3 regions of the Photobacterium sp. WH24 genome follow, and region 2 is predicted to be linked to each of the others. Evidence: riboswitches for the same ligand, from Rfam matches in the RefSeq annotation. Region 2 holds a riboswitch; each other region holds the start of a gene.
What was found. A riboswitch is a leader RNA that binds a small molecule or an ion and turns the genes downstream of it on or off. The one in region 2 is predicted to bind thiamine pyrophosphate.
Positions count from the first base shown of each region.

Region 1: linked by a shared signal. The riboswitch ahead of thiB (thiamine ABC transporter substrate binding subunit) and the one ahead of thiD (bifunctional hydroxymethylpyrimidine kinase/phosphomethylpyrimidine kinase) in region 2 are both predicted to bind thiamine pyrophosphate.
Region 3: linked by a shared signal. The riboswitch ahead of thiC (phosphomethylpyrimidine synthase ThiC) and the one ahead of thiD (bifunctional hydroxymethylpyrimidine kinase/phosphomethylpyrimidine kinase) in region 2 are both predicted to bind thiamine pyrophosphate.

Region 1 is NZ_JAGSOZ010000002.1:262,539-273,232, forward strand. It holds gene leuO (transcriptional regulator LeuO) at 1-22, opposite strand, end outside; gene KCG43_RS04445 (MJ1255/VC2487 family glycosyltransferase) at 343-1,455, opposite strand; gene KCG43_RS04450 (phosphatase PAP2 family protein) at 1,452-1,967, opposite strand; gene leuA (2-isopropylmalate synthase) at 2,419-3,969, shown strand; gene leuB (3-isopropylmalate dehydrogenase) at 3,972-5,063, shown strand; gene leuC (3-isopropylmalate dehydratase large subunit) at 5,090-6,529, shown strand; gene leuD (3-isopropylmalate dehydratase small subunit) at 6,547-7,149, shown strand; gene KCG43_RS04475 (DUF547 domain-containing protein) at 7,301-8,080, shown strand; TPP riboswitch at 8,170-8,272, shown strand; gene thiB (thiamine ABC transporter substrate binding subunit) at 8,389-9,375, shown strand; gene thiP (thiamine/thiamine pyrophosphate ABC transporter permease ThiP) at 9,403-10,694, shown strand, end outside.
Region 2 is NZ_JAGSOZ010000010.1:37,689-48,382, reverse strand. It holds gene KCG43_RS13255 (YaeQ family protein) at 1-275, shown strand, start outside; gene KCG43_RS13250 (glutathione S-transferase family protein) at 426-1,040, opposite strand; gene KCG43_RS13245 (TetR/AcrR family transcriptional regulator) at 1,145-1,747, shown strand; gene KCG43_RS13240 (TrkH family potassium uptake protein) at 1,744-3,111, opposite strand; gene KCG43_RS13235 (TrkA family potassium uptake protein) at 3,108-3,770, opposite strand; gene tenA (thiaminase II) at 3,948-4,610, opposite strand; gene KCG43_RS13225 (ABC transporter substrate-binding protein) at 4,653-5,594, opposite strand; partial or broken gene KCG43_RS13220 (ABC transporter permease) at 5,622-6,368, opposite strand; gene KCG43_RS13215 (ABC transporter ATP-binding protein) at 6,430-7,221, opposite strand; gene thiD (bifunctional hydroxymethylpyrimidine kinase/phosphomethylpyrimidine kinase) at 7,221-8,102, opposite strand; TPP riboswitch at 8,203-8,300, opposite strand; gene KCG43_RS13205 (VOC family protein) at 8,494-8,844, shown strand; gene KCG43_RS13200 (family 20 glycosylhydrolase) at 8,918-10,694, opposite strand, start outside.
Region 3 is NZ_JAGSOZ010000014.1:91,227-101,920, reverse strand. It holds gene crcB (fluoride efflux transporter CrcB) at 134-517, opposite strand; gene KCG43_RS16560 (universal stress protein) at 661-1,089, shown strand; TPP riboswitch at 1,150-1,247, shown strand; gene thiC (phosphomethylpyrimidine synthase ThiC) at 1,373-3,301, shown strand; gene thiE (thiamine phosphate synthase) at 3,298-3,939, shown strand; gene KCG43_RS16545 (HesA/MoeB/ThiF family protein) at 3,942-4,700, shown strand; gene thiS (sulfur carrier protein ThiS) at 4,697-4,906, shown strand; gene KCG43_RS16535 (thiazole synthase) at 4,908-5,678, shown strand; gene thiH (2-iminoacetate synthase ThiH) at 5,688-6,809, shown strand; gene KCG43_RS16525 (hypothetical protein) at 6,881-7,816, opposite strand; gene KCG43_RS16520 (aminopeptidase P family protein) at 8,024-9,811, opposite strand; gene KCG43_RS16515 (LysR substrate-binding domain-containing protein) at 9,935-10,694, opposite strand, start outside.

The DNA of each region.
Region 1 (10,694 bases), on a different contig from region 2:
AAGACATACCTCTACGCGCCATTTCTGACCTCTTCTGCGAATAATCCGGAGAGTCTTGCTCCCGCTAACCAGGGCACAACACCCTCACATACCCATTAGAAAATTGGGGGTAATCAGTATTATTCAAAAGAATGATGACACCAATACCCTGAGAGCTCCCAACCTGGTTCTAACAGTATGATATGGGTCAATATTGAACGATAGTCCAAACAAAAACAAGCAGATAAATTCGTTATAAAAATATCTAAAAAGATATAAAACAATATGACTAGAAATGAATTTCAAGCACTTAGAAGGAAGTCAGACTCCTGACGTGCCAGCCACGTCAGGAAGAGGAGGTGATCAATAAGTCCCGGTGATTAATGATCGCTTACTGGAGATCCCGGCCTCTGAGCCGAAATCCGCCACGGTTTCAAGAACAGGCTCCGGAAAGCTGACAGGTTCCCAGAGTGACTGACACAGCGCCTCCACTGATGGACGGTTTTCTTCCTGTAGCCAGCGGGCAACGGCCAGCGCCACATCCGGCCAGATAACCTGTCCCGGCGAATGGCTGTCGAGCCAGTTGCGTATCGCGGCCGCATCCAGCGAATGCATACCAACCGCCAGCCCCATCAGCTCCAGCGTTGCCACATTGCTCAGTTGCTCATACTGGCCTTGCAGCGGTTTGAGCAACAATTTCTTGCCCAATGCGATAGCTTCTGACGGCAGCTCAAAACCTCCATTAGCAATGACGCCGTCACATACGGCTAACCGCTGATGAAAGCCAGTCCTGCTCAGCGCGCAGACATGGACATTGTCTTGCTGATAGCTCTGGCGCACAGCGGGGTGATAACAATAAAAGGTCACCGCTGAAAAACGGGACAGCATCTCCAGCACCTTATCCAGCCCTTCAAACGGCAGGTATACCAGCACTGACCCGTCAGATTGCGCCGGGGAATCAGTTTGCTGAGGCACAATCGGTGGCAGGATCGGAGCGCCGAAATGGTACCAGTGCAGGCCCAGTTGTTGATCCGTCGGTGCAAAATAACGGATCAGCTTTCTGTCCAGCCAGCTTTCTCCCTCTTTCGGCACATCATACAAAAACGCGCTCTGGTGACTGAGCCCCAGACTGGGGATCCCTTGCCGGCGAGCGGCCCAGGCAGACACTGGCTCAAAATCATTGAGCACCAGATCATAACCGGACAGATCCATGGCCTTAACCTCCCGCCAGAAATCCAGCAACGAATTCTGCCTGAAGGTTTGCCATTGGTTCACCTTGCCGCGCTCTGTGATAAAAGTCAGCCCGCGGGAGGTGTGATAATCGCCGAAGCACTCCATATCAAAATAGTGTTCAGCCTGGCGGCCGGAGAAATGGAAATCGACGGTCACGCCAAGCTGGGAAAAGGCTCTGGCCATTTCCCTGGCCCGGGAAATATGGCCGTTACCGGTTCCTTGTACGCCGTAAAGTATCTTCATATCGCCCCCTTGACGACATCAAAGCACATCATGCCCAGCAAAGCGCCCGCCACAATGTCGGTAATGAAATGCACACCCAGCAGCACACGGGAGAATCCGATCAGTATCGCCCAGGGCCAGACCAGCCAGGCTGCTGCCGGGTAAAAGGTAGAAATTAACGACGCCATCAGAAAAGCAGCGGCGGTGTGTCCGGATGGCAGACTGTATTTGTCAGAAGGTTGAATAAAACTGGGTAGCTGCGCCGGACGATCTCGTTTGAAGGTGTTTTTCAACAGCAGGTAGACAGGCAATTCCAACAGAAATGCCAGTAATCCCAAGCCTAATACCTGTCCGCCCTGTTGCCGGTCAAATACCCAGGCCAGCAAGCCGAACAGTAAGTATAAAGGCCCGTCCCCAGAACGGGAGACCATCCGGCTCAGTGTCGCCACCGGCTGATTAAAGCGGTGACACAGACATAAACTGGAAAAGGCGTAATCAAAGCGCTGGATAGGTACCAATACAGTCACTGCCATAGCACTATTCTCCTCTTAACCTGTGCAGCCAGATTAAGAAGCAGATATGACATGCGGGTGACGATTTCGAGGAGGGATAATGACAATCGCCGTCTTTGCGCTACCGGATGGTGCCGGCCACTGTTGCGCTATCGCCAAAAGGAGTCAGACGCCTCCGCTCTCCTATCGAAAATGCATAAAGATACAATTATCGCTTGACGCTAGTCTGTACAATTTGATATTCCTTTGGTCAACAACACAGCGGATCAAAAAAACAATGCAAACACAATTCACCCTTCTCCTCAGCCTACTCCTTCTCGTGACCAGTCGCGTGGGTAGCTGATGGGTGAAATTCACCGCTAAAAATTCAGATTAACCCGCGCCCAAGCGCGGGTTTTTCGTATAAAGGCCCGGCGTACAGGACGCGACCCAGCCATCATAGACAGGCAGGCCAACTAAAAAGGAAGCAATCATGAACGATCAGGTCATTATATTCGACACCACCTTGCGCGACGGCGAACAGGCCCTGTCCGCGAGCTTAACCGTGAAAGAGAAGCTGCAGATTGCCTACGCACTGGAGCGTCTGGGTGTAGATATCATTGAAGCTGGCTTCCCGGTGTCCTCGCCGGGCGATTTTGAGTCGGTGCAGACCATCGCCAGGCACATCAAGAACAGCCGCGTCTGTGCCTTGTCCCGTGCCGTGGCGAACGACATTGATGTCGCTGCCGAATCGTTAAAAGTTGCCGAAGCCTTCCGAATCCACACTTTCATCTCCACCTCCACCATCCATGTTCAGGACAAACTGCGCCGCAGCTACGATGATGTTATCGACATGGCGGTGGCTGCCGTTACCCGTGCCCGCAAGTACACGGACGATGTGGAGTTTTCCTGCGAAGATGCCGGCCGTACCCCGATAGATAATCTGTGCCGCATGGTCGAAGCCGCCATCAAGGCCGGTGCGACCACAGTTAACATCCCCGATACCGTAGGCTACACCCTGCCCAGCGAATTTGGCGGCATTATCAGTCAGCTGTTTAACCGGGTGCCAAACATAGACAAAGCAGTCATTTCGGTGCACTGCCACGATGATTTGGGCATGTCGGTCGCCAACTCCATGGCCGCCATTCAGGCCGGTGCCCGCCAGGTGGAGGGAACGATTAACGGGATTGGCGAACGTGCCGGCAACTGTGCGCTGGAAGAGATCGCCATGATCATCAAAACCCGCGCCGAGCTGCTGGGTGTCAGCACCAATATCAAACACGAAGAAATTTCCCGCACCAGCAAGATGGTCAGCCAGCTGTGCAACATGCCGATTCAGTCCAATAAAGCCATTGTCGGTGCCAATGCCTTCAGCCACTCGTCGGGTATCCACCAGGACGGCGTACTGAAGAACAAGAACACGTACGAGATCATGACACCGGAATCAATCGGCCTGAAGAACCAGGCGCTGAACCTGACCAGCCGATCCGGCCGCGCGGCCGTCAAGAGCCACATGGACAGCATGGGTTACAACGACAACGAGTACAACCTGGACACCCTGTACGCCGACTTCCTGAAGCTGGCCGACCGCAAAGGCCAGGTGTTCGATTACGATCTGGAAGCCCTGATGTACTTCGCCAACATGCGCGAGGAAGACGATTACTTCAAGCTGAACTACCTGAGCGTGCAATCGGGCAGCGTCATGGCCACCACCAGCATTAAGCTGCAGTGCGGTGACGAAGAGAAATGTGAAGCGGCAGTCGGTAATGGTCCGGTGGATGCGCTGTACCAGTGTATCTACCGCTTAACCGGCTATGAGATCGCCCTGGATAAGTTTGACCTGACCGCCAAAGGCGAAGGGGAAGACGGCCTGGGTCAGGCGGATATCATTGCCAATTACAAAGGCCGTAAATACCACGGTACCGGTCTGGCAACCGACATTGTTGAAGCGTCCGGACAGGCTCTGCTGCATGTGATCAACAGCATTCACCGCGCCGAGCAAATTGCAGAAATTAAACAGAAAACAAAAATGGAGACAGTATAACCATGGCAGGTCAACGCTATAAAATTGCCGTGTTATCCGGCGACGGGATTGGTCCGGAAGTCATGCGTCAGGCACACAAAGTGCTGGACGCCATTGAAGCCCGTTTTGGCTTCACCCTGGACCGTGAAGAATATGATGTGGGTGGTATTGCCATCGACAATCACGGCTCGCCGTTACCGGACCACACTCTGAAAGGCTGTGAAGCTGCCGATGCAGTGCTGTTCGGCTCGGTGGGCGGCCCGAAATGGGAACACCTGCCCGCCAATGAACAACCGGAACGCGGTGCGCTGTTGCCGCTGCGTAAACACTTTCAGCTGTTCTGTAACCTGCGACCAGCGCAGATCCACAATGGTCTGGAAGCCTTTTCTCCATTGCGTGCCGACATCTCCGAGCGTGGTTTTGACATAGTAGTGGTGCGTGAGCTGACCGGCGGCATCTACTTCGGTCAGCCAAAAGGCCGCGAAGGGGAAGGCGCGATGGAAAAGGCCTATGATACCGAGATCTATCATCGCTATGAAATCGAGCGTATCGCCCGTATCGCCTTTGAATCTGCCCGTCTGCGCCGCAAGAAAGTCTGCTCCATCGACAAAGCCAACGTGCTGCAAAGCTCTATCCTGTGGCGCGAAGTGGTGGAAGGGATCGCCAAAGATTACCCGGATGTCGAACTTAGCCACATGTATATAGACAACGCCACCATGCAGCTGATCAAAGATCCGTCGCAGTTTGACGTCATGCTGTGTTCCAACATCTTCGGTGACATTATTTCCGACGAATGCGCCATGATCACCGGCTCTATGGGCATGCTGCCTTCGGCCAGCCTGAACCAGGACAAGTTCGGCATGTATGAGCCGGCAGGCGGTTCAGCGCCGGATATCGCCGGTAAAAACATCGCCAACCCGGTGGCACAAATCCTGTCGGCGGCCCTGATGCTGCGCTACAGTCTGGAACAAGAAGAAGCGGCACGCGCCATTGAGCAAGCCGTCTCCCAGGCACTGGAAGCCGGTGAGCTGACCGCCGATCTGGCCGGCAGCCGCCCAGCCCTGTCTACCGACGCCATGGGCGATAAAATCGCCGCCTACATCCGCCAGGCGTAAGCCGAACGACGAGGAGCAAACGAGCAATGTCAAACACAACACACACAGCCAAAACGCTGTACGAAAAAGTCTATGATGCCCACGTCGTGGTAGCCGCCGAAGGTGAAAACCCGATCCTGTATATCGACCGCCACCTGGTGCACGAAGTCACTTCGCCGCAGGCCTTTGACGGTTTGCGTGAAAAAGGCCGTCAGGTTCGCCAGACCGGCAAGACCTTCGCCACTATGGACCACAACGTCTCAACGCAGACCAAAGACATCAATGCATCGGGTGAGATGGCCCGTATCCAGATGGAAACCCTGGCTAAGAACTGTAAAGATTTTGGCGTCACCCTGTATGATCTGAACCATAAATATCAGGGCATAGTCCATGTCATGGGGCCTGAGCTGGGTATTACCCTGCCGGGCATGACTATCGTGTGTGGCGATTCCCACACCGCCACCCATGGGGCGTTCGGCGCGCTGGCCTTCGGTATCGGTACGTCTGAGGTTGAGCACGTTCTGGCCACCCAGACCCTGAAACAAGCCCGCGCCAAAACCATGAAAATTGAAGTCAGAGGCAAAGTGGCCCCTGGCATCACAGCCAAAGACATCATTCTGGCGATCATCGGCAAAACCACAGCCGCCGGCGGTACCGGCTATGTAGTGGAATTCTGTGGCGAAGCTATCACGGATCTCAGCATGGAAGGCCGGATGACGGTCTGTAACATGGCGATTGAGCTGGGTGCCAAAGCGGGCCTGATCGCACCGGATCAGACCACCTTTGATTACATCCAGGGCCGTAACTTTGCCCCGACCGGCGCCGACTTTGAAGCTGCCGTTGCATACTGGCAGACAATGAAATCCGATCCCGGTGCACAGTTCGACCACGTAGTGACCCTGGATGCCAAAGACATCAAACCACAGGTCACCTGGGGCACCAACCCGGGTCAGGTAATTGCCATTGATGAGCCGATTCCGGCACCAGACAGCTTCAGCGATGCCGTTGAGCGCTCTTCTGCCGCCAAAGCACTGGCTTACATGGGGCTGGAAGCGGGTAAAAAACTGGCGGATTTCCCGATTGATAAAGTCTTCATCGGTTCTTGCACCAACTCACGTATTGAAGATATGCGAGCGGCCGCCGCTGTCGCCAAAGGCCGCAAAGTGGCCCCCAATGTGCAGGCGCTGGTGGTTCCCGGTTCTGAGCAGGTCAAAGCACAGGCCGAGCAGGAAGGGCTGGACAAGATCTTCATCGAAGCCGGTTTTGAATGGCGCCTGCCTGGCTGCTCTATGTGTCTGGCGATGAACAACGATCGCTTAGGTCCGGGTGAGCGCTGCGCTTCGACCAGTAACCGTAACTTTGAAGGCCGTCAGGGCCGCGATGGCCGCACCCATCTGGTCAGCCCGGCGATGGCCGCCGCTGCTGCCTGTGCCGGCCACTTCGTCGACATCCGCGAGCTGGACAAAGCCACCGTCGCCACCGCCTAATTTAAGAGGGAACAACCATGGCAGGAATCAAACAACACACAGGACTGGTGGTGCCGCTGGATGCCGCGAACGTCGACACTGACGCCATCATTCCAAAGCAGTTTTTGCAGAAAGTAAACCGTACCGGTTTCGGTAAGCACCTGTTTCACGACTGGCGCTTTCTTGATGACGCCGGCGAACAGCCTAATCCTGAGTTCGTTCTGAACCACCCGCGCTATCAGGGTGCCAGTATCCTGCTGGCCCGTGAAAACTTCGGCTGTGGTTCATCACGCGAGCACGCGCCCTGGGCGCTGGCTGATTACGGTATCAACATCATCATTGCGCCGAGCTTTGCCGATATTTTCTATGGCAACGCGATCAACAACCAGATGGTACCTGTGCGCCTGACAGATGCCGAAGTTGATGAGATCTTCCAGTTTGTCGACGCCAACCAGGGCGCCGAAGTGACAGTAGATCTGGTAAGCATGACGGTCAGCGCCAACGGCAAGTCCTACAGCTTCGAGATTGACGAGTTCCGCCGCCACTGCCTGCTGAACGGTCTGGACAACATCGGCCTGACCCTGCAGCACGAAGATAAAATCGCTGAATATGAAAGTAAGATCCCGGCCTTTCTGGCCTGATCTATACTGTCATTGCTGACTGGCTCAGACACCCTGCTCCGGCAGGGTGTTTTGTTAAGCGCCTGCACCGGAAAGAAACACCCTCTTGCTTCGGTCTGTTGAATATCAATCTTTTTACAGAGGTGTTCACATGTATCCGCTACGCCAAACCCTGACCGTCTTGCTCCTGATGACATTGCTCAGCCTGTCTTCAACGGCACTGGCCGCCCCCAAAGCCGATCTCTGGCCTTTGTGGCAAGCCAGCAACCCCAGCAATACCGCAAAAATTGACCACACTCTCTGGCAGGGCCTGCTCAACGACTATCTGCTGGTCGCCCCCAAACAGACCCGCTTTCGTTATGCCGCGGTCAGCCAGCAGGATAAAGCGGCTCTGGCACGCTATCTGAGTGAACTCACCGCGCTGGATCCGCGCCGCTACAACCGCAATGAACAATTTGCCTACTGGGTAAATCTGTATAACGCTCTGACCGTCAGAGTGATTCTGGACAACTATCCGGTCAGCTCGATCACCAAACTCGGCGGCATATTCAACTTCGGTCCCTGGGATGAAAAACTGATCACTATCCGCGGACAAAAATTGTCGCTCAATGATATTGAACACAGGATCCTGCGCCCTATCTGGCAGGACGAGCGTATTCACTATGTGGTGAACTGTGCCAGCTTGGGCTGCCCGGATCTGCTCCCTGAGGTCATGCAGGCCGATAAGCTGAACGAGCAGCTGGATGAAGCTGCCAAGCGCTTTATCAACAGCGAAAAAGGGGTTGATGTGCGCGGCCAGAGTGTCCGTCTGTCGTCAATTTATGACTGGTATCAGAGTGATTTCGGTACTCTGGCTGAGCTGCAAAAGCATCTGAACACTTACCTCAACCGGCCGGTGACGCTGGTATCGCCCAGTTACGATTACGACTGGCGGCTCAATGAGATCAAATAGCCTCGCCTGACAATTTAACTTGCAGCTCAGGAATCACAGCCAGCCGCAATTGTGGCTGGCAACCTGTGTCGGCCACGTTTACAATGAGAGCCGTTCTCATGGGGAGCCTTAGGGCTGAGATCGTACAGCGTACGGGACCCATTGAACCTGAACCAGATCATGCTGGCGGAGGAATTGAGAAAAACTGAGAGACAAGAAAGCACACCTTTATCCCCGGTTCGTGCCTTTCCGGAAACCTTCCCTCTCACTCAACCCCGCGCCTTGAAGAAATCGGAATTCCCTGTCTTACAGGAACTCAGGAGCGCTTTGTGAAACACTTACTGTTAACCTTACCCCTGCTGGCTGCCGCCACGTCTGCCGCCGCCGCTCAACCGACCTTGACGGTTTACACCTACAGCTCTTTTACCGCGGATTGGGGACCGGGTCCGGCCATCGAAACCGCGTTTGAGAAAGAGTGCGGCTGCGATCTGCAGTTTGTCGCCCTGGATGATGGTGTATCCATCCTCAACCGTGTCCGTCTGGAAGGCAAAAGCAGCAAAGCCGACCTGCTGTTAGGGCTGGATAACAACCTGATGACGGAAGCCAAAAAAACCGGGCTGCTGACCACTCACCAGGTGGATACCGCGGCGGTCACTATTCCGGGCGGCTGGCAAGATGACACCTTTGTCCCTTTCGATTACGGTTACTTCGCTTTCATTTATGACAGCAAGAAACTGAATAACCCGCCAGACAGCCTGAAAGCGCTGGTTGAGCGCGACGATCTGACGATGATTTACCAGGATCCCCGTACCTCAACGCCGGGACAGGGTCTGATGCTGTGGGTGAAATCTGTCTATGGTGACCAAGCCGCCACTGCCTGGCAGCAACTGGCGAAAAAAACCGTGACTGTGACCAAAGGCTGGTCAGAGGCTTACAGCATGTTCCTCAACGGCGAAGCCGATCTGGTGCTCTCTTACACCACATCACCGGCCTACCACCTGATTGCCGAACAAGAAGACAAGTACAAAGCCGCCAACTTCAGCGAAGGCCACTATATGCAGGTGGAAGTTGCCGCTAAGCTCAAAAACAGCCGCAACAGTGAGCTGGCCGAGCAGTTTCTTAACTTCATCCTGACGCCGGGCTTCCAGTCACACATTCCAACGGGCAACTGGATGTATCCGGTCACCGGCCAGGAGCTGCCTGAAGGGTTCAGCAGCCTGACCTTGCCTGCCAAGTCGCTGGAATTTTCCGCCGATGAAGTCGCGAAAGAGCGTAAAAGCTGGATTCGCGAGTGGCAGACGGCCCTGACCCAGTAATGCAACTGTAGTGCAATAGGACAGCTCTTGTTACTCTCCCGTTCCAGCCTGCCCGGCCTGTTAAGCGCCGGGCTGATACTGCTTGTGGTCGGCGGAGCGCTCAGCGCGCTGCTGAGTCAGGCCACCGAACTGCAACCGCTCAGCTTGTGGCAGGATCCTTACCTGCGTCATGTCACGGTCTTCAGCTTTAAACAGGCCCTGTTATCAACTCTGCTCAGTGTGATTCCGGCAATCCCTGTTGCTTACGCCCTGTCCCGGCGGCGTTTTCCGGGCCGGACTGTATTACTCAGGTTGTTTGCCATGACGGTGGTGCTGCCGGTACTGGTGGCGGTGTTTGGTTTGCTGGCTATCTATGGCAACAGCGGTTTGCTGGCACAAGCACTGGCAAGGCTGGACATGACCCTGCCGTTCAGCATCTACGGTCTGAACGGCATTCTGCTCGCTCATGTCTTTCTCAACCTGCCGCTGGCGAGCCGGTTGCTGTTGCAAAGCCTGGAAAGTATTCCGGCCGAACAGCATCAGCTTGCAGCCCACCTGGGCATGAAAGGCTGGCCACTGTTCCGGCTGGTTGCCTGGCCGCGGCTGCGTCAGCAACTGCCTCAGATCGCCGGGCTGGTGTTCATGCTGTGCTTTACCAGCTTTGCGGTGATTATGTCGCTGGGCGGCGGCCCGAAAGCCACCACGATTGAGCTGGCCATCTATCAGGCGCTGAGATACGACTTTGATTTAGCCGCTGGTGCCATGCTGGCATTATGGCAGATGCTGCTGTGTTGCTCGCTGGTGCTGCTCGGCCAGCGCTTTGCCAGACCGCTGTCCACGCTCAGCGGCCGGGTTCGCCAGGGGCATCCGAATTATCTCGACAGTCGCACAGCAAGGGTATGGGACGGATGCTGGATTGGCTTAGTACTGCTGCTGGTACTGCCGCCTATGCTGGCAGTACTGAGCGCCGGGCTCAATGACCAGCTGCCACAGCTGCTGAGCACCCCCGCCCTGTGGCAGGCGATCAGCCATTCATTGCAAATCGCGCTGCTGGCCTGCCTGCTGGCACTGATCAGCGGTATCGCCATACTCTGTGCCAGCCGTTACTGGCGGCTGCAGCGCTACCGCCTCTCTGCCGACGGGCTGGAGCTGATCGGTACCATTATTCTGGTCACACCCGGGCTGGTGATCAGCACAGGTCTGTTTCTGCTGCTGCGCGAATTCACCGACGTCTTTGCCTCGGCATTCTGGGTGGTAGTGGCCGTCAATGCCCTGATGGCACTGCCTTATGTCATCAAAACCCTGAGCCAGCCAATGCTGCATCTCGCGCAGCAATACAA
Region 2 (10,694 bases):
GGCTTCGCCGTGCCTCGCAGAAAGCAGATCAGGTTGTGATTTACGCTTATGGTGATAACGCTGCCCCTGTCTGGTGGCAGTCGATGAAATCCAAGGCGGCCCAATTAAAAAATGTATCCGTGGTTTTCATTGAAGATGACGTACTCGAATGCCTGGAAGGCATGGTAGAACGAACCATGCAGCTCCAGCTAACCATCGAAGGTGAGCTCTGCTGGCTGTCGAGTGAAACAGCCAACTGTACAATAGTACCGCAGTGGTGGCAGCGCGGGGAATGAACCTGCTGACGAGCAATGAGTGGCACTTCGCCACTCATTGCTCGGCATAAGAACAGGTACGTTCTCATACGTCGATTTCAACTCTTTCCAAGTGATGCTGACTTGTACGTTAGTTGTGCTGGCGGCAGAAAGCCCAATGATAACCGTCTCTTATTGCTGGCTCACAGAAGGCCGCTGGCTCACTGCCTGCAACCAGGCCTGTATGTGCGGTAGGGAACCATCCACGGTAATATGTAATTTTTCCATGAAGTGACACATAACGAATGCCGTAATGTCGGCAATGGAAAATCTCTCTCCGGCAACAAACGCCGACTCAGACAGCCGTTTATCCAGTACAGGCAGAAATGCGATTAACCGCTGACGTGATACCTCTCCCCATGATTCCACACAGGTCTCTCTGTCCTTGTAGACGCCGGTAATATTTCTGAAAGCTTGCAGGGCAACAAACAAGCCCTTCAATTCCACGATTCTTTGCCACATTTCCACTTGCGCTTTTTCCAGCGGGGTATTGCCAAACAATGAATTTTCGCTGGGATGAGTTTCATCGAAGTACCGGCAAATGGCGACGGACTCGCTAATCGTGGTGCCGTCATCGAGTTCAAGAACAGGTATCAGTCCATTCTGACTCTTAGCCTGAAAAGCGTCCGATAAGTTTTCACCGCCGCGAATATCAATTGAAATCCGTTCAACGTCAATGCCCATTTCCGCAAGGAAAATACTGACACGGCGAGCACTTGGGGATGGGGCTAGTTCATAGATTTTCATGGTTTTTCCTTTAACGGAATGATCAGTTAGAATAGAATCTAAGTTATTGAAGTGCTTTACGTCAAGTGTGACAGTACAAAAATAGCACCCTGAGAGATAAGAAGATGGCTAGGACCAAAAATTTTGATAGAGAAGAGAAGCTTATTCAGGCCATGGAGCTTTTTTGGCTGAAAGGCTATGCGGATACATCCGTATCGGATCTGGTTGAGTGTCTGGGAATTAACCGGTTCAGTCTCTACAACACTTATACAGATAAAGCGAGTTTATTCAGTGAAGCATTAGAATATTACCTGAAGAAAGTGTCATTTCCTCCACTTCATAAACTGCTGCATGAAAATGCAGGGTATGAGGACATTGTGGCTTACCTGAAGCGGTTTGCGTCATTGCAGCGCGAGCAGACTTGCGGTTGCTTTATGCAAAATGCCTTACTCGAACGTGCGCACTGCGATGAGACTGTACTGGCAACGGGCGGAGTCTTGTTCAATACACTGGCCGGGCGGTTTCAGACTGCTATTCAAAACGCGCAGGAACAGGGCGAATGGAGCATGAGCACAGATGCGAAGCAATTCAGCCATTTTCTGGTGATGCAAATGCAGGGTATCCGTGTATTGGGGAAAGCCCGTCAGTATGAGCTGGTTGATAACGGCGTCAGTGTGCTGCTTGGTCTGCTGACATTGCAGAATCAGGCAGGTAACAAATACCATTAACCCGCATAGACGTTATCTTCCGGGTATTTCAGTTGTGTTGTCGTCGGTCTTGCAAGCAGATAAGCCAGCGTAAGCGGACCGATACGGCCAGTTATCATCACAACAACCATAATGACCTTCCCCGGTTCCGACAGTGATCCGCTCAGTCCTGCGCTTAACCCCGCGGTTGAGAAAGCAGAAATTGTTTCAAACATTACCCGATCAAAGGAAGCCTTCTCAGTCAGCATTAGTAAAAACATGGCAAGTATGAGTATTAAGCCGCTGACAACAATGATCGCCAGGCATTTGAGTACTGTGCTCCAGGCAATTGTTCGTTTAAACAGTACAACATTGTTCTGCTGACGCAGAAAGGTGATCGTCGCCACTATAGCCACGACGAAAGTGGATACTTTGATCCCCCCGCCTGTTGATGTCGACCCGGCGCCAATCAACATCAAGGCCATCATGACCAAAAGTGCTGGTTGCGAAAAGTGCGAGATGTCCACAGAGTTAAATCCGGCTGTTCTGGCGGTTGCTGACTGGAAGAATGCATTCATCCACTGCAAACCGGTTGGTAAGTGACCCAGTGTGGCGGGATTATTCTTTTCAAGTAGCCAGAACAACATTGTACCGGACAAAAGCAGAGTCGGGGTCGCAACCAGCATGAGTTTAGAATGCAAACGCAGCTTGTGATGTCGTGTTTTTGACCACCTGAACAAGTCAGCAACCACAGTGAAACCCAGGCCACCACAGATAAACAGCAGAGAGACAGTCATCAGAAGCAGGGTATCGTTCTGATACCTTGTCATGCTGTCAGGAAACAGTGAAAAGCCGGCATTGTTAAATGCAGAAATGGTATGAAATACAGCAGTAAAAAGCCCTTCGGACCAACCAAATTCAGGCACCCATCTGATAGCCAGAATGAGGGTTCCTACCGTTTCAGCAACTAACGTAAAAAGTATGATGAGGATGACCAGACGACGAATATTGATCGAGCTTTCTTGTCCTAAAGCGCCTTTAGTGACAGCTTGCTGTTTGAGACTGAGTCGCGCGCCGAACAGGTAAAGCAACACGGCTGACAAGGTCATCTGTCCCAGTCCCCCGATCTGCATCAGAATCATCAGCAGCACTTTTCCACTGTGCGTGAAATGCGTACCGGTATCGACAACGCCTAACCCTGTGACACTGATGGCTGACGTTGCGGTAAACAGCGCATCGACAAAACTTAATCCTGTCTGAGAAAAGAGGGGTAATGTCAGCAATACCGAGGCAGGCAGCAGGATTGAAAGAAAGCTGACAATAATTATTCTAGGTTCAGACCAGGGTGATTGCTTATGCGGTGTTTTAAGGTGAAATATCCCGCCTTTGCCAGCAAAGCCCTTCATATGCGTTTAAACAATTCGCTGAGTTCTGATTCAGGACCAGCGATGATCAGAATATCGCCGATTTCCATTCTGGTGTCTTTCTCAGGCTGAGGGCGAAGTTCTGGTCCTCGTTTTAATGCCAAAAGGTGAGTGTGTTGTCCCTGGCAGCAGGGGTGGGAAGAAAGCGGATGTCCCATCATAGTGGTTAGCACCACAACTTCGGCAATGGCCAGTCCGCTGCCCAGTTCGAGGTAATGGAAAATACGGGTATCAAGCATTATACGGGCAATGCGTTGCCCCATTTCTGTTTCCGGCATAACGACACGGTCTGCGCCAATCTTATGCAGAATTTTTGCGTGATACCTGTCTTTCGCTTTGACCCAAACCAGCTTAACGCCAGATTCTTTCAAAATCAGAGTCGTCAGAATACTGGCGTTAACGTTATCTCCAATAGCCACCATAGCGATATCGTAATCATCCAGTTTGAGCTCAGAAACTGTATCTTCATTAGAGCAATCGGCGACGATAGCTTGAGTGACATGATCAGCGGCTTTACGCACGAGATCTTCATTAATGTCGATAGCCAGAACTTCAGCACCTTGCTGATTGAGTTCATAGCAAAGCGCCATACCAAACCGGCCTAGTCCGATGACTGCGACTTGCTTACTTTCTGCTGCCATGCTGCTGCCCTGCAAATAGTGTGTTCACGGAAACAAAGCATGTATACAAGATAGGCCAGATCTGTGAATCCAGCCGTCTTGTAATCTGAATTTAAAAGAGAAATTGTCGTGAAACCGAATATCCTTCACACGAGTGCATGAAAAAGGGATCGATACCAATCCCTTCCACAAACTGAGTTAGACGGCGTCCAGACCTTGTTGCCAGAAAGCAATTTCCATCCGGGTGGCCGTTCGGAAAATGTTGATGAGTTGCTGGCCTCGAGGACTTGACAGTGGTACTGGCTCAAGCAGGTTGTTCAGGTGCCGGATACTGGTTTGCACATCTTGCTGGAAGCTATCGCCACCATATAACTGAATCCAGCTGGCGTATGGGTTGTCCTGAATACGGGTGTCTGGATCTTGTATCAGCCTTTCGCCAATCATGGCATAGCCGATCGCGCACGGGGCCAGCGCAGTAAATAAATCTGTAAGATCACCGGCCATACCTGTGTCTAATACATACCGTGTGTAGGCCACTGTTCCTACATCTTCAGCTTCGGCTTCCATGTCAGACTCAGTTAACCCCCACTGCTGGCAATAGGTCACATGGTGATGCATTTCACTGCCGATAAGCGCCTGTAAACTGGGCAGAGGACGGCGCATTTCTTCCAGTGTCGTTGCTTTATAAATGGCAAGGGCATAAGCACGGGCATAATGTTTCAGGAACAGGAAGTCCTGTTTCAAATAATGTAAATAGGCCGCCGAATCTAACGACCCTTGTGCCAGTTGTGCCACGAAGTGGTGGTGAGTGTATGCTTGCCAGTCATCCTGGCAGGCTTGAATTAAATCTTGATATTTCATCTGTTATTCCATCCCTGTCAATAAGTCCGGGTAAAGGCTGAATCAAAAGGCGGGCACAAAGTCTTTTGCTGCCGGTGCATTGTCGATAATTTTGTGTTTATACATAAACGCGGAGAACTGGTTGTAGCGCTCCTGATCCACGGCAGCAGGGCGGAGAGCAAAGCGAGGTAACGTATCGCGCCAGGCCAGTTTGTTTAACTCGTTATTCAGTGTGTCAGGAGAATAGGAAATGAAAGTTTTCCAGGCTTTATCAGGGTGGTTGATGAGATATTGTGTGGCTTTCTCTATGGCGAGATTAAACTTTTTCAGATCTTCTGCGTTGTACTGGTTTTTATTGGCAACCACCACCAGTTCGTCGTAGGGAGGTACACCATGTTCTTCCGGGAAGAAAGATTTGGCTTTATATCCTTCCAGTGCCAGCTGGTTAGATTCAAAATTGCGTAATCCGCCCCATATAGCGTCAACTTTACCGGAGGCGAGCGATGAGGAAAGTGCCCATCCGACGTTAACGATTTTAACGTCAGTGAAGTTGACGCCTGCTGTTTTCAGCATAGTGCCGACGGTTGCCTCTTCATTACCGGCAATGGCGATACCAATCGTTTTCCCTTTCAAATCAGCCATGGTATTGATCTTGTTATTATCAAGTACCATCAAAGTGTTCAGCGGCGTTGCGATTAACGTTGACGCTCTGATTAGCGGCAGCCCTGCAGCCACATCAATCGTCAGGCTGGTTTGGTAAGATATCGCCAAATCCACTTTTCCTGCTGCGACCAGTTTGGCCGGCATGGAAGGGTCTGCGGGTTCCTGAATCTTAATGTTTAAACCTTGCTCTTCAAACAAACCGTTTTTTTGCGCAATAATGATAGGGCCGTGATTCGGGTTGACAAACCAGTCCAGCATTAAGGTCATTTCTTTTGCCTGAGCCTGGCTGGCAAAACTGGCAATGGCGAGCGCAATTGCACTTCGGGCAGGTAAGTTGGTCATTAATTTTTTCCTTATCTAATGCGAAATTTATTGTGACTGGCCATTCTCTGGCAGCCAGGGGATAGCGCGTTTAAGCAGGTAATCTGTCGCAAAATACAGCGACACAGAGAGCCCGGCTAAAATCAGCAAGGCGGCAAACATTTCATCAATCATCATGCGGGCGTTGGCTTGCAGCATCAGGTAGCCGAGTCCTTCGCTGGCGCCAACCCATTCACCGACAACAGCGCCAATGGGGGCAACCACCACGGCAACCCGTATACCCGATGCCAGGGCAGGCAGAGCCGCCGGCAGCCTGATATGCCACAACATTTGCCATGTTGTGGCATTCATTGTTTTCGCGAGATCTAAGTAGCCCTGAGGTGTGTGTCGCAAGCCGTCGTAACAACAAGTTGTAACCGGAAAGAAAATAATAATGGCCGCCATCACCACTTTGGATGCAATGCCATAGCCCAGCCAGAGCATAAGAATAGGGGCGATAGCAAAAACGGGAATGGCCTGACTGGCGATCAGCAGAGGTAACAGCCAGCGTTTAACCGGATTAAAAAGAAGCATCAATAGCGCGCAGACAAGACCAATGCCAAGCCCGAAAGCTAACCCCAGGATAATTTCGCTGATAGTGACACTGGCATGGCTGAGCAGAACATCATGGCGCTGAATTAATTTGCGAAATACGGCGAGCGGTTCAGGAAGAATAAAGCCGGGAAGCTGAAACAGGCTGACAATACCTTGCCAGAAACCGATCAGAAACACAGAGCTGATTGCCAGACGGCTCAGGGAATGATGAAAAAAGGGGCGGATATTCATCATTGCTACAGCAGGTTTCTCTGCGAGTTCTTTAGACATAGCGCTCACCCAGACCGGAAAGTTGCTCGATAATGGCCTGTTGTTTTACAGCCAACTCTGCATTGATTGCTCTCGGCGGTGTGCCTTCGGGAACGGACAAGCGCGTTAACCGGCCCGGTTTGCCTTGCATTAAAAAGAGGTGATGACCCAGCCTTAGTGCTTCCTGAGGGTCATGGGTAATAAGCAGCACAGTACGCTGAGCCAGCAACTCAGCGGCGAGATCCTGGAGTTTATATCTTGTCACGGCGTCCAGGGCGGAAAACGGCTCATCCATTAGAACCAGTGGCTTGTCCTGAATTAAGGTGCGTACAAGCGCGACGCGTTGTCGCATTCCCCCTGACAGTTGTGATGGACGGGCGTGCAGCTTTTCACCTAACCCGACCTGCTGGAGAAGCTGGATTGCACGCTCCTGCACGGCTTCACTGGCTTTACCTTGTTTAAGCCTGAAACTGAAGCAGACATTATCGAGTACATTTAACCAGGGCAGCAGCAGATCCTGTTGCGCCATATAGGCGACGCGATCACTCATACTCCGGGCATCCGATGTGAAGAGTTCGCCCTGCCATGCCACATCTTGAGGTAACAGATCGGCGAGAAGCCGCAGTAGTGTGGTTTTACCGCAGCCACTCCGCCCAAGAATACAATGCCATTCTCCGGCCTGAAGTGTTAAATCCAGCTGACTGAATAAAGGGGCAGTTTGACCTGAAAAAGACAATGTCAGCTGTTTTACCCTGACACCCAGGCAATGAGGCTGAGTGTCAGGTGAGGGCTTCGCTGTATTCATCATTTATTCCTTGACGGATGAAGTGCGTAGAAGTGATGGACTGGCCCATGTCCCTGACCAATGCTGAGCTGATCGGCATGGCACAGTGCTTGGGTTAGGTACTCTTTACCTTTATGGACGGCTTCAGAGAGGGGGCAGCCTTGTGCGAGGTAGGAGGCGATAGCGGCGGATAAAGTGCACCCTGTTCCATGGGTGTTTCGGGTCGCGATGCGCTTGGCTGAGATAGTGACGGTGTCACTGGTTGTGATCAAATAATCGGTACTGAATGAGTCCTGTTCCCAGTGTCCGCCTTTCAGCAATACAGCATTGCTGCTGATGGTTTTGAGCTGCTCGATAAGCAGTTCTTTATCGGTATGCTGCAGGGCTGATGTGTTGATATGCCGGCCTGTCGATCGGGTGAGTGTGACGGCTTCTGGGAGGTTGGGGGTTATCAGAGTGGCTAAAGGTATCAGTTCATTTTTCAGTGTGCTGATAGCGTCTTCTTCCAGTAAAAGATCCCCGCTGGTGGCCACCATGACAGGATCCAGAACGATAAATTCAGGCTGGTACTGGCGAAGTTTGTTTGCGACTGCCCGAATGATGCCAGCATCGCTCAGCATACCTATTTTGACGGCCCGGATGTCGAGATCACTGAAAACGGCATCCAATTGCTGTTCAACGAACGCTGGACTGACAGGAAAGATGCCGGATACACCCAGTGTATTTTGCGCCGTCAGCGCAGTAATGACGGAACAGGCATAGCCACCTGTTGCTGAAATCGCTTTAATGTCTGCCTGAATGCCCGCTCCGCCACCGCTGTCTGAACCGGCAATGGTCAGTGTAATTGGAGTACGTGCAGGATTATCTGACTGAGAAAGTTTGGTTATTGTGGACGTGTTCATCGGCATCCCTTGCTATCAAAATCTTCGCTTGATTACGCAGGGGTGACGAACAGTCGCCGGATTTCACTTCGCGAGCATCCTGGTCAGGATGAGAAGGTGACAGGCAATTCTGCTAGTTCCCTACGCCAGTATTAACTGGATCAGGTTCAACGGGTCCCACAGTGTGGTCTCAGCCTTACGGCTCCCCGACTAACGTATCTCTAAATCTGATGCGATGTGCTGAAGCTATACATTTAAGCACTTTTTCGCGCTGGTCATTCTAACCTTGTTGTTTCTCAGAAAGCAAAAGAATTACACCAATTTGATGACAAGCGAGTTGACCGATGCAAACTCAGCTAAGATTTCGTTGTAGATTATGTATATTGAAATCAGCTATAAAGGAGCAAAGCCAGTGAAAAAGCACCATCAAATCAACTATGTTGAATTTCCAGCCAGTCATATACCCAATACAAAGGCATTTTTTGAGCGCGTTTTTGGCTGGTCATTCATGGATTATGGTGATGAATACGCCGCATTTTCAGAACAGGGGCTGGATGGGGGATTTTATGCCGCGCCATTGTCTTCTCAGGTTGAGAAAGGTGCCGCGCTGATTGTTATTTACAGCGATAATTTAGAAGCCACCGAACAGGCTGTGATCGCTGCGGGTGGGGTGATTGTGAAACCTGTTTTTTCTTTTCCGGGCGGCAGGCGTTTTCACTTCACTGAACCAAGCGGTAATGAACTGGCGGTATGGTCAGAATAAGATTAGAGCCAGATCGTCAGCATTGAAATGAAACAGAGCTCCCGAAGGAGCTCTGTGTGTCGGTTGTATGGTCTTAGTTAACCGTTGTTACCCGGCTGGTTCGCTGACCTGAAACGGTTCTCAGTTGGGCACCTGCCGCGACAGCGGGTGGGTTGAGATGGTCGTACGACTGCCAGCTCGTGCCTTGATCTGTAGAGTACTCAATAGTCAGACCCGGGAAAGTCGAATTAGCTTGAAGTACACCATTCTCAATAACACCGCCTGGAACCGGCAGGTTAAACGCGATACCAGCTTGCTCCAGTTTAGGCAGCACTTTCTGGCCCAGCAGGTTGGCGAAATGGTTGTAATCGGCGTTGCGTCCGGTTTCATCCAGTGCAATGCCTGCGTTGTCATTAGCTTCCCATGTCGCAGTGTGCCATGCGCGTTCAGCCAAACCCAGCACGCGAGGGAAGATCATTCCTTCAAACTGGTCTTCGGTACGGACTGTTTCGGCCCAGAGCGATCCCTGAAGGCCCAGAACATTCTCAGGCTTGAGCAGCTTTTTCACACCCGCCGAAGCAACCACTTCTGCTTTGGTGATTGGTGCACCAGCGCGAGTGAAGTCAGCATTGGCGAAGACGTCGTCAGGCATGAAACCAAAGGTTTTACGAGTGTCGGTAAAACGTGGTGCCCAGTAGTAGCCGCGCTCGTTTGGATCGGGCTCATACGGGTGGTCAAAGTACAGGTGGGTTGCATGGTTATAGACGACCTTATAGTCGTTATTGGCCAGATTATATGCGCGATCCGCGACACCCCATTCCCAGATATTCTGCCATGCGTTACCCCAAAGCTGGTTGTTTGCCATTTGTGAGCGAGGATAAACCTGACCATCGTGCATCAGCCCGTCTTCCCAGCCAGCCATATCCAGACCATAGTTGGCAGTTATCACAGAAATACGTTCGACAAAGTAACGGCTCAGATCCGATACGCTGTTGACTCCATCAGTATTATTGGCAATGAAATCCTGACAGGCCGGGGAGTTAATCCATGCTCCTGCAATCTCGTCACCGCCGAAATGGAACGTTTTGAGTGGCTGAACTCCCTGATGCAGGCTGACGAGGCCGCTAACCACTGCATCAACAAAGTTATAAGACGATTCCATACACACATTGATGGCGTTGTCTGTGAACATCTGAACCGACAGATACTGAGTGGTATCGTTAAAGTCGGTCAGGAGGTATTTGTTCGCTTCTGCCATGTTCCCCTGAGCCGCGTAGTGATCATAGCGGGCTTCCATCGCCTTGATTGCGGCGTGTGCATGGCCGGGAATGTCGATCTCAGGCACGACTTCAATATTCAGGGCTGCGGCATGGCTAAGAATGTCCTGATAGTCCGTGGCAGTGTAATAGCCGTTGGATTCAGGTGAACCATCCGGACCGGCACCCAGGAAAGGTAAAATACAGGCTTTCTCTTCCGGATCATGGCAGCGTGTTGCGCCAACATCTGTCAGTTCAGGCAGGCCTGCAATTTCTATGCGCCAGCCTTCGTCGTCAGCCAGACGCAGATGGAGTTTGTTCAGTTTGAATGCGGCCATTTGATCGAGCAACTGAATAATCGCATCTTTAGTACGGAAATTTCGGACGGCATCAACGGAAAAACCACGGTAAGCAAAACGAGGCGCATCAGTAATCTGCACCTCAGGGACTTTATTACCGTCGACTAATTGCAATAAAGACTGGGAAGCATACAGTGCACCTGCTGCATCCGCCGCCCCTATGGTGATGATCTCGTTCGCGGCGTCGACGTTAAGGCTGTAAGCCTCTTCCCATTTTTGCACGCCATTGATGTTGATCTGGCTCCAGCCCATATTG
Region 3 (10,694 bases), on a different contig from region 2:
TATTCTTACTTAGAATGGTATAAAGACCTCGTCATCAGGCGGGGTTTCTATGCCTCAATTTCACTCACAGGCCTATGTTAGGGCTTGGAGTGAACCTCACTTCCCTTTTAGACGCAATAGGCAATTCATCCGCCTATCCACGCTGAAGCAACTGAAATCCAACGAAGCAAGCAAATAGGCTCAGAGATAAGTTCAGCATAATATTTAAGCCAGCTTTGATATAGGCGCCTTGCTGGAGCAGTATCAGGTTATCCATCGAAAATGTGGAAAAAGTTGTTAAAGCACCCAGCATACCGATGCCAATCAATGGGCGCCAAGGTGTAGCTTCTATCATGCCCTGGTTAAGTGCTGAGCTCAGCATACCCATAATCAAAGAGCCTGTGATGTTGACGGCCAGTGTCCCGTACGGAAATCCCTTGCCTAATAAAATCACAGAGAGTTCGGCAATCAGGTAGCGTGAACAGGCCCCGAGCGCCCCGCCCATAGCAACATAGCCCAGAATAATCAGTTGGTTCATAGAAAGCCCTGATGGTGACAAAGTCATTACATGCTATTGTGAAAAAGGCATGAGTAAATCCTGCTGCCACAGAGTGACTTGCTTTTTCACGTGAAGGTTTACATTGTGCACTAATCCTAGCAGGAGTAGAGGTGATTATGGGTATGTACCATACCATTTTACTGGCAATCAACCCTGATGATTTGAATGTAAAACAGTTGGTTGCAAAAGCAGGCGTGATTGCAGAGCAAAATAATGCGGATCTGCATCTGGCATATGTAGAACCTGGTGTAGGGAATGTCAGCTTTCTGGATATCGATTTACAACTCGACGAGGCGCATAACGAGCAGGAGCTGAAAAGAATGGCTCAGTTGTCCGCTCTGGCAAAACACTCACCGCATCCGATTGCGGCTATCCATCTGGCCGATGGTGATGTTGCCAAACATCTGATTGCGCTGGGGAAGACGATCAAAGTCGATTTAGTGATCACGGGTAACTACAAACCCGGAATACATTGGCTGGGTGATTTACGTTATGAACTGGCGCAACACCTGAAGTGTGATGTGCTGATCTGCCAGCAGAAAACGCTGTAGTGATGTGGGGATGAAAAAGACGACTTGCTGAGAGGGTGATGCTTCCTTATACTCTTTGACTGAAACTTGTCGGAGTGCCAACTGGCTGAGACCGCATTGCGGGATCCGTTGAACCTGATCAGATTAGTATCTGCGAAGGGAACAAGAGTAAATCATCTGCCTAGCTGTACCATATTTGTACTGCTGCTGTATCAGACGATGCGACACGCCCTACATGTGTCCGCCTCTTGTTTACGCGCCCATCCGTCAAGCAACTTCCCTAACTTTGAAAAAGGAAATTGCTATGTCGAGTCGCAAACAAGCGAGACTGGAAGCGAAACAATTCATTGATTCACTCACCACCCAAGCCTACCCTAATTCACGGAAAGTCTATGTCACCGGCAGCCGGGATGATATCCGTGTTGGTATGCGTGAAATCGCTCAGGCCGATTCCCTGGTCGGTGGCGATAAGAACAACCCTATCTTTGAGCCTAATGAACCGATTCGAGTTTATGACACTTCAGGCTTTTATACCGATCCTGACCAATCTATTGATATCTATAACGGGTTGCCAAAACTGCGTGAAAGCTGGATCGAGGAGCGCGGCGATACCGAACTGCTTGATGAACTGAGCTCTGCCTATACCAAAGAGCGTCTGGCCGACGATACACTTGAAGATCTACGTTTTGCTCACCGAGCCCGTGTACGCCGTGCTCAAGCTGGCCAGTGTGTGACTCAGATGCACTATGCCCGGCAGGGCATTATCACCCCGGAAATGGAATATATCGCGATCCGGGAAAACATGGGCCGCGCTCAATACCGTGATGAGGTGCTAAACCAGCAGCACCCGGGACACAGCTTCGGTGCCAATCTGCCCAAAGACATCACAGCCGAGTTTGTGCGCAGGGAAGTGGCTGAAGGCCGCGCGATTATTCCGTCGAACATCAACCACCCGGAATCCGAGCCGATGATCATTGGCCGCAACTTCCTGGTGAAAGTGAATGCCAATATTGGTAACTCGGCCGTGAGCTCTTCAATTGAAGAAGAAGTGGAAAAACTGGTGTGGTCGACCCGCTGGGGCGGCGATACCGTGATGGATTTGTCGACGGGCCGAAATATTCATGAAACCCGCGAATGGATCATCCGCAACAGCCCGGTGCCCATCGGGACTGTCCCTATGTATCAGGCGCTGGAGAAGGTGAACGGTGTTGCTGAGAACCTGACCTGGGAAGTCTTTCGAGACACCTTGCTGGAGCAAGCGGAGCAGGGCGTTGACTATTTTACCATCCACGCCGGTGTGCTGCTGCGCTTTGTCCCTATGACCGCCAAGCGGGTAACCGGGATTGTTTCTCGCGGTGGTTCTATCATGGCGAAATGGTGCCTGGCGCACCACAAAGAAAGTTTTCTGTATGAGCATTTTCGCGAGATTTGCGAAATCTGTGCCCAATACGATATCTCCCTATCGCTGGGTGACGGGTTGCGTCCCGGCTCGGTCGCTGATGCCAATGATGAAGCCCAGTTCAGTGAGCTGCGGACTTTAGGTGAGTTGACTAAGGTAGCCTGGGAGTACGATGTCCAGGTGATGATCGAAGGGCCGGGGCATGTGCCTATGCACCTGATCAAAGAAAACATGGATGAACAGCTCAAGCACTGCCATGAAGCGCCTTTTTATACATTAGGCCCACTGACGACGGACATTGCCCCTGGCTATGATCACATTACCTCAGGTATAGGTGCGGCGATGATTGGCTGGTTTGGCTGCGCCATGCTGTGCTATGTCACCCCCAAGGAACACCTTGGCCTGCCGAACAAAGACGATGTTAAAACCGGTCTGATCACCTACAAGCTGTGTGCCCACGCCGCTGATCTGGCCAAAGGACATCCGGGCGCACAGGTGCGTGATAATGCCCTGTCCAAAGCCCGTTTCGAATTCCGCTGGGAAGATCAATTCAACCTGGGGCTGGACCCGGATACCGCGCGGGCTTTCCATGATGAAACCTTGCCACAGGAATCGGGCAAAGTAGCCCACTTCTGCTCAATGTGCGGACCGAAATTCTGTTCCATGAAGATCTCTCAGGAAGTGCGGGACTACGCTAAAGCGCAAGAAGACGCCCAGGTGATTCAAATGCTTGATGATCCGCTGGAAGGGATGCGCCAGAAAGCGGAGGAGTTTCGTGACAAGGGCAGCGAGCTCTACCATCAGGCAAAAAGCCATGAGGAAGAGCAGGCATGAGTGATGTGATGCAAGCGTCATTTCCTGTTATGGAGGGCGGCATCGGGCCGCTCTATCCTGTTGTTGACCATGTCCGCTGGATTGCCAGGTTGCTGCCACTGGGGGTGAAAACCGTTCAGCTGCGGATCAAAGATCCGGCCCATCCTGAGCTGGAAGCGCAGATTATTGAAGCGATTCGTCTGGGCCGGGAGCACAACGCCCAGGTGTTTATTAACGACTACTGGCAGCTGGCGCTCAGGCACGGTGCTTATGGTGTGCATTTGGGGCAGGAAGATCTGGATATCGCGGATCTTGATGCGCTGCGCCAGGCAGATATCCGGCTGGGGGTGTCAACCCGAACAGCAGCTGAGCTGCAACGCGGTCTGGCACTGGCACCCAGCTATGTGGCGATCGGCCATATTTTCCCGACCCCAACCAAAGACATGCCGACTCCGCCACAGGGTGTCGCCCAGTTAAAAGAGCACCTGAATACTGTGGCTGGCCGTTACCCGACCGTTGCCATTGGTGGTATTGATCTCACCAATGTTGCGGATGTCTGGCAGACAGGCGTGTCCTGTGTGGCAGTGGTGCGTGCCGTTACAGCCGCTGAGGATACCGAGCAGGCACTGGCGGCATTTGCTGACAAGCTGGTGAGGTAGTCATGCTGACAGACGAGTCTTTTTTGCGCTATCAGCGCCAGGTACAGCTACCGGAAATCGGAGAGCAGGGCCAGCAGGCCCTGCAACAAGCCAGAGTGCTGATTATCGGTGCAGGTGGGCTTGGTGCGCCGGCGGCCTTATATCTGGCGGCGGCGGGCGTTGGCAGTCTGGTGATTGCCGATGGCGATCGTGTCGAGCGTTCTAACCTCCAGCGCCAGATTATCTACCGTGATGATAATCAGGGTGAGAGCAAAGCGCAGGCCGCCGTGGCGCAGGTCAAAGCGCTCAATCCGCTGATCCGTGCCCGCGCAGTGACGGCCAGACTGGTCAAGCTGCAACTGGCGATGGAAATCAGTCTGGCTGATGTGGTGCTTGATTGCACCGATAACTTTGTCAGCCGGCATGCCATTAATCAGGCCTGCTTTGAACACGGCAAGCGGCTGATCTCTGCCGCGGCGATTCGCTGGCAGGGACAGCTGATGAGCTTTGATTTTCGCGCACAGCAGGGGCCTTGCTACCACTGCTTATTTCCTCAGGGGGAAATGCAAGCACCGCAAAATTGCAGTGAGACAGGTATTGCCGGGCCTGTTGTCGGCATTATGGGAACCTTTCAGGCGCTGCAGGCGGTGAAAGCCATCACCGACAGCGGTGATCTCTGTGTCCGCCAGTTCCGCCAGTTCGACGGCCTCAGCCTGCAATGGCAGCAGTTTACCTTGCCAGCCAACCCTCAATGTCCTGTATGCAGTAAGGAATCTTTATGACCACAATAACCGTTCTGGTGAACGATAAAGCCATGCAGCTGGCGGCGGAAAGCTCGCTGCAACAGTTGCTGGAGCAACTGACCATGCCGCTGGATGCGACGGCCGTTGCACTCAATCAGGCCATTTTGGGCCGCGAGTTCTGGGCCGATCAGCGGCTCAATGACGGCGATGAAATCGCCTTGTTTCAAGCGATAGCAGGAGGCTGACATGCTGACCATTGCCGATAAAACCTTTTCATCCCGACTTTTTACCGGTACGGGCAAATATGCCGGCCGGGACATAATGGCACAGTCAATTCTAGCATCCGGTTCTGAGCTGGTGACCATGGCACTGAAACGGGTGGATATTGATAACCGTGATGACGACATTCTTTCCCCGCTGCGCGAAGCGGGGGTCAACCTGCTGCCGAATACCTCGGGGGCCAAGAATGCGAAAGAAGCGATCTTTGCCGCGCAGCTGGCCCGTGAAGCTTTGGGAACAAACTGGCTGAAACTGGAAATCCATCCAGACCCGAAATACCTGATGCCGGATCCTATTGAAACGCTGGCGGCAGCCGAAGCGCTCGTCAAACAAGGCTTCATTGTGCTGCCCTACTGCCATGCTGACCCTGTGTTGTGTAAGCGGCTGGAGGAAGTGGGCTGTGCAGCTGTGATGCCTCTTGGCGCACCGATAGGTTCAAATAAAGGACTGGCATCGCGTGATTTTCTCGACATCATTATCGATCAGGCCCGGGTGCCTGTGATTGTAGATGCCGGGATCGGCGCCCCTTCACATGCGGCTGAAGCCATGGAACGCGGTGCAGATGCTGTGCTGGTGAATACGGCGATTGCGGCAGCGGCGGATCCGGTTGCGATGGGGCTGGCCTTTAAACTGGCAGTGGAGAGCGGCCGGATGGCGTACGAAGCCGGCCTGGCCGGTAAAGTCAGCCATGCCGTGGCGTCCAGCCCGTTAACTGCGTTTTTAGACGCCAGCGCGTAAGGAGACGCCATGAGTTATGTGGATGTATGGCGGCAGCTGGACTGGGATGATGTCCGGATGTCGATTTACAGTAAAACAGCTGCAGATGTCGAGCGGGCACTCAGTAGACGAAAGCGCGATCTGGAAGATTTCAAAGCACTGATTTCGCCTGCGGCGGAACCGTATCTCGAGCAGATGGCGCAGCAGTCTGCCGCGCTGACGCGGCAGCGTTTTGGCCGGACAATCGGGTTTTATGTCCCTTTGTACCTGTCGAACCTCTGTGCCAACAGCTGCACCTATTGCGGTTTTACCATGGAAAACAAGATCAAGCGACGGACGTTAAATCTTGACGAGATTGAGCGGGAATGTGCAGCGATCAAGGCATTAAACTTCGATAATGTGCTGTTGGTCACCGGTGAGCACGAGCGCAAGGTCGGCATGGCCTATTTCCGCGAATGTGTGCCGGCGATTAAACGCCACTTCAGTTATCTGTCGATGGAAGTCCAGCCGCTGGATCAGCACGAGTATGCTGAGCTGAAAACCCTGGGGCTGGATGCGGTCATGGTGTATCAGGAAACTTACAGTGCTCCGACGTACGCCAAGCATCATCTGCGCGGCAATAAAATGGATTTTGAATACAGGTTGGCAACGCCGGATCGGCTGGCACGCGCCGGGATCGACAAAATCGGTATTGGTGCCCTGATTGGCCTGGAGGAGTGGCGCACAGATTGCTTTTTTACCGCCAGTCATCTGGATTATCTCGAACGCACTTACTGGCAGAGCCGTTATTCGATTTCCTTTCCGCGCCTGCGCCCCTGCACGGGGGGGCTGGAGCCGAAGTCTGTGATGAGCGACCGCCAGCTGGTGCAGCTGATTTGTGCCTACCGGCTGTTTAATCCTGAAGTCGAGTTGTCCATGTCGACCCGGGAGTCGCCGCATTTTCGCGATAATGTGTTGCCACTAGGGATCACCAGTATGTCGGCGGGCTCCAAAACCCAGCCTGGCGGCTATGCCGATGATGAACCTGAGCTGGAGCAGTTTGCTATCAGTGATGAGCGTGCCGTGGCTGATGTTGCCGATGCAGTGAAACAGCACGGTTTTGAGGTGGTGTGGAAAGACTGGCATCACGCCTATTCCGGACTGCCGCTCTAAGTCGGCACTCGGGTTTGTGTTGATGACAAAATCAGGCTGATGAATGATATCAGCCTGATTTTTTACGTTACTTATTCGGTAAAGACAGCATTGACTTTGGCGTCATAGCGGGCGGTGATATTGGAGGAGTAATGACGGGCAGTCAGCTCCACTTTCAACTTCTGCACTTCAACCGGCTGGTCAAAAAAGACAGACAAATTCCCGGATGGATATTTCAGGTAACTGGGATAAATACGTTCATTGTTCTCGTTGTAGAAGAAGGCCACGACAGACTGATTACGCGCATTGGCTGTGGTATCTACGATCAATTCCAGTGACTTCACTTTTTTATTGTTGTAGGGCGTAATTTCCAGCCATTTGGTCACAGGCGTGCCAAAACTGGCATAGATTGAGGTGCCTGCGGTCAGTGTCTCATCAAAATCGATCACCGGATCGTGATCCGGGAAGCTGGCGGCATCGTTGGGTTTACTGTTGCCGAAATATTCCTGCATCAGAGTGAAGCCGTCACCATCGTAGTCGGTATAGGCATCCAGCCCGACAACCTCATAGGTTTTTTTCCACCAGGTAGGCAGGCGATCATTGTCTATGCTGCTGCTTTCGCCAAAGTTAAAGCGGAAGTTACCTTCGAAGCGCTGGCTCGGCTTACTGAAGTTGGCGTTATAGAGGGAAATAACGGCGCGGTAGCCATTCTGATAATACTCGTTTGGCGTATCAAAATGTAATTCTCCCCAGCCCGGACGACAGTCGAGATAATGCAGTCTCTGGCTGGCGGCATTGTAAATACTGATTGTACAGTCCATAGCGCTGGGTTGATTGTTATCAAAACCCAGCGTGACCAGATGGCGTCGGTCAGCAGGCGGCAGGGAAAAGTTAACGGTAAAGTTGACACGCTGGCCTTTGCTTAATGTCTGGCTGACCGATTTGGTATAGCTTTCCAGGTGCGGATTAGTATTGGCGAAGGCGGCAAAAGATAAGCAGCCTAACGCATAGAGAACATATTTTTTCATAGCATAACCTTATGAATTCTAGTGAGTATAATTTCATTGGGGATGCTAACGGCATTATTATGTTGTGAAAACAATCAATAGTGGTGGTTGTTACTAGTGTTCTGGCTTTTATGTGTTTGATTAACTGAAGTGTGAGCCTGACAGTGATAAAAAAGCCCAGCGCATACATGGCCGGGCTGAGAGTGTGAAGATCAATAGATTTCAGTGTTAACGACTGAGCGGTGCCGTGGCTTGCTGCAGCCAGCTCAGATCCTCACCCTGCAGAGAAGGGCTGATGACATCGAACACGGTTTGATGGTAACGGTTCAGCCAGTCGAGCTCTGTCTCTGTCATCAAGCTGAGATCCACCAGGCGGCGGTCAATCGGGGCACGGGTCAGCGACTCGAAGCCCAGTACTGTCATGTCGCCCTCGGTTGCCACTTCTATCACCAGCTCCAGGTTTTCGATACGGATACCAAAAGCATCGGCACGGTAGTAACCCGGTTCGTTGGACAGCACCATACCCGGCAGCAGGGCGGTCGGATTCGGTGCTTTTGAAATACGCTGCGGCCCTTCATGCACGTTCAGGAAATGGCCGACACCGTGGCCGGTACCGTGGTCGAAATCAAAGCCATGGGCCCACAGGTGCTGGCGCGCCAGGGCATCGAGCTGAGATCCTGTTGTGCCGCGGGGAAAGCGGGCGGTCGACAGAGCAATATGACCCTTCAGAACCAGAGTGAAGGTTTGCTTCACTTCGGCATCAGGATTGCCAATGGCAATGGTGCGGGTGATATCTGTGGTGCCGTCGGGGTACTGACCGCCTGAATCGACCAGATAGACATTGTCCATTTGCAGGACGCCCGGCTCAGGCTGGTTGTTGTGGTTGTAGTGACACATGGCCGCGTTGCCGCCGGCCGCGGAAATGGTGTCAAAGCTGACGTCAGTGCAGCTCGGATCCTGGATGCGGAACTGCCACAACTGATCGGCCAGTGTTGCTTCGTCCAGCAGGTTGCCGGCCGCCACCTGACGGTCGACCCAGGCCAGGAATCTGGACACGGCGACACCATCGCGGATGTGACTGGCTTTCATACCGGCCACTTCGGTGGGGTTTTTCGCGGCTTTTGGCAGCATACAGGGATCAGCCCCTTCGATAATAACCGCGCCGGCGTCGCGCAGTGTCTGCCCGGCCCAGGCATTGCTGGTGGCCGGATCAAGCAGCACCCGCTTGCCGCTCAGGGCTGTCAGGCTATTTTTCAGGGTTTCAGGGGCCTGAACGCGGACACCTTCACCAACATGCGCCGCAAACTCAGCAGGCAGGCGGGCCTGATCGATAAAGAAATCGACGCTGGCATCCTGATGCACAATCGCTGCTGACAGCAGTACCGGCAGGCAATGCACATCGCTGCCGCGCACGTTGAGCAGCCAGGCGATGCTGTCGAGCTGGGTCAGCAGTACGGCATCGGCTTTTTGTTTCTGCAGGCTGGTCGCAATGCCGGCACGTTTGTCCTGGCTGCTCTGGCCGACAAAATCCAGGCCCATCAGTCTGGCATCGGACAGAGTCGGGGCCGGACGGTCGTGCCACAGGTCGTCGATCGGATTACTGCTGATCAGCACCAGCTGCTGATCTTTGTCGAGATGTTGCTGGACGCGTGCCAGCCAGGCACCGCTGTGCAGCCGGGGATCAACTGCGATTTTACTGCCGGCCGGCAAATGCTCCTGCACCCAGTGCATTGGTGGCTCTTCGATCAGATGACGGTATTCAAACACATCGCCCGGCACTTGCTTGCGAACCTGAACCACATAGCGGCCATCGACGAACATGGCCGCTGTGTCACGGCCGATCACCGCTGCGCCGGCAGAACCGGTAAATCCGGTGGCCCATAACAGGCGCTCGTTGTGTTCGGGAATGTATTCGCCCAGGTATTCGTCTTCATGCGGAATCACCAGGGCGTCAAGTTGTTCCGCTTCCAGCCACTGGCGAATCTGTGCCACGCGTTGTGAGATCACTGATTGCATCTGTCTATATTCCTTTCTGTTGTTGTCATCCGAATGGGGATGCTCTAAACCTGCCCCTTGGTCACCCTGACGGCAGCAGCAGGCCGATCCGGTAACGGTAGCGCTTTTAATGAGAGGCTGCAATTATCGACTGGACAATTCGCGGCATCCGTTAATGATTATCTGGCGTAACCAGCAATGGCCAGGATCATTCTCTTGATGTTGTGGCCAGAACAGGGTGTAGGCCATTGCCGGCAGCGGTGTGGGCAGCGGCAGCACCACCAGGTTGAGCTGAGCGGCGACATAGTCGGCAAAATGGCTCGGCGCCGTAAAAATCAGATCCGTATGGGTACACAAGCTGGCGGCACTATTAAAGTCTGGCACATACATGGCGATGTCGCGCTGCAAGCCTTGTTCCGCCAGCTTGTAATCCAGCAGCCAGCGGTCATCGCGCCCGCAGCGCACCTGAATATGGCGCTGCAGCAGATAATTGGCCTGAGTCCACTCGCCCTGCTCAACCAGCGCCAGCACTGGGTGGCCGGGGCGAACAATACAGCGCTGGGTATCGCGGTGAAGTTCCTGAAAAATGATCCCTTTGGGCGGCATCAGGGTGAGCTGGGCGTCGTGTGGATTGAGATCCTTGCCGGTAATGCCGAAGTCGATTTCCCCGCGCAGCATCTTGTCGAAGGTGTCCGGCTCCCAGGCATGGGTATCGAGCAGTATGTTGGGTCCCTGACTGAAGATTTCGCCGAGAAAACGCGGCATTAACAGCGGATAGGCACTCTCTACCAGCGACATTTTGAAGTGGCGGTGGCTGTTTTGCGGTACAAACTCAGTCGGTTCGGTCAGGTTTTCAATATCCTGAAGCAGTTTTTCCAGCACCGGCTGCAGCACTTTGGCGCGC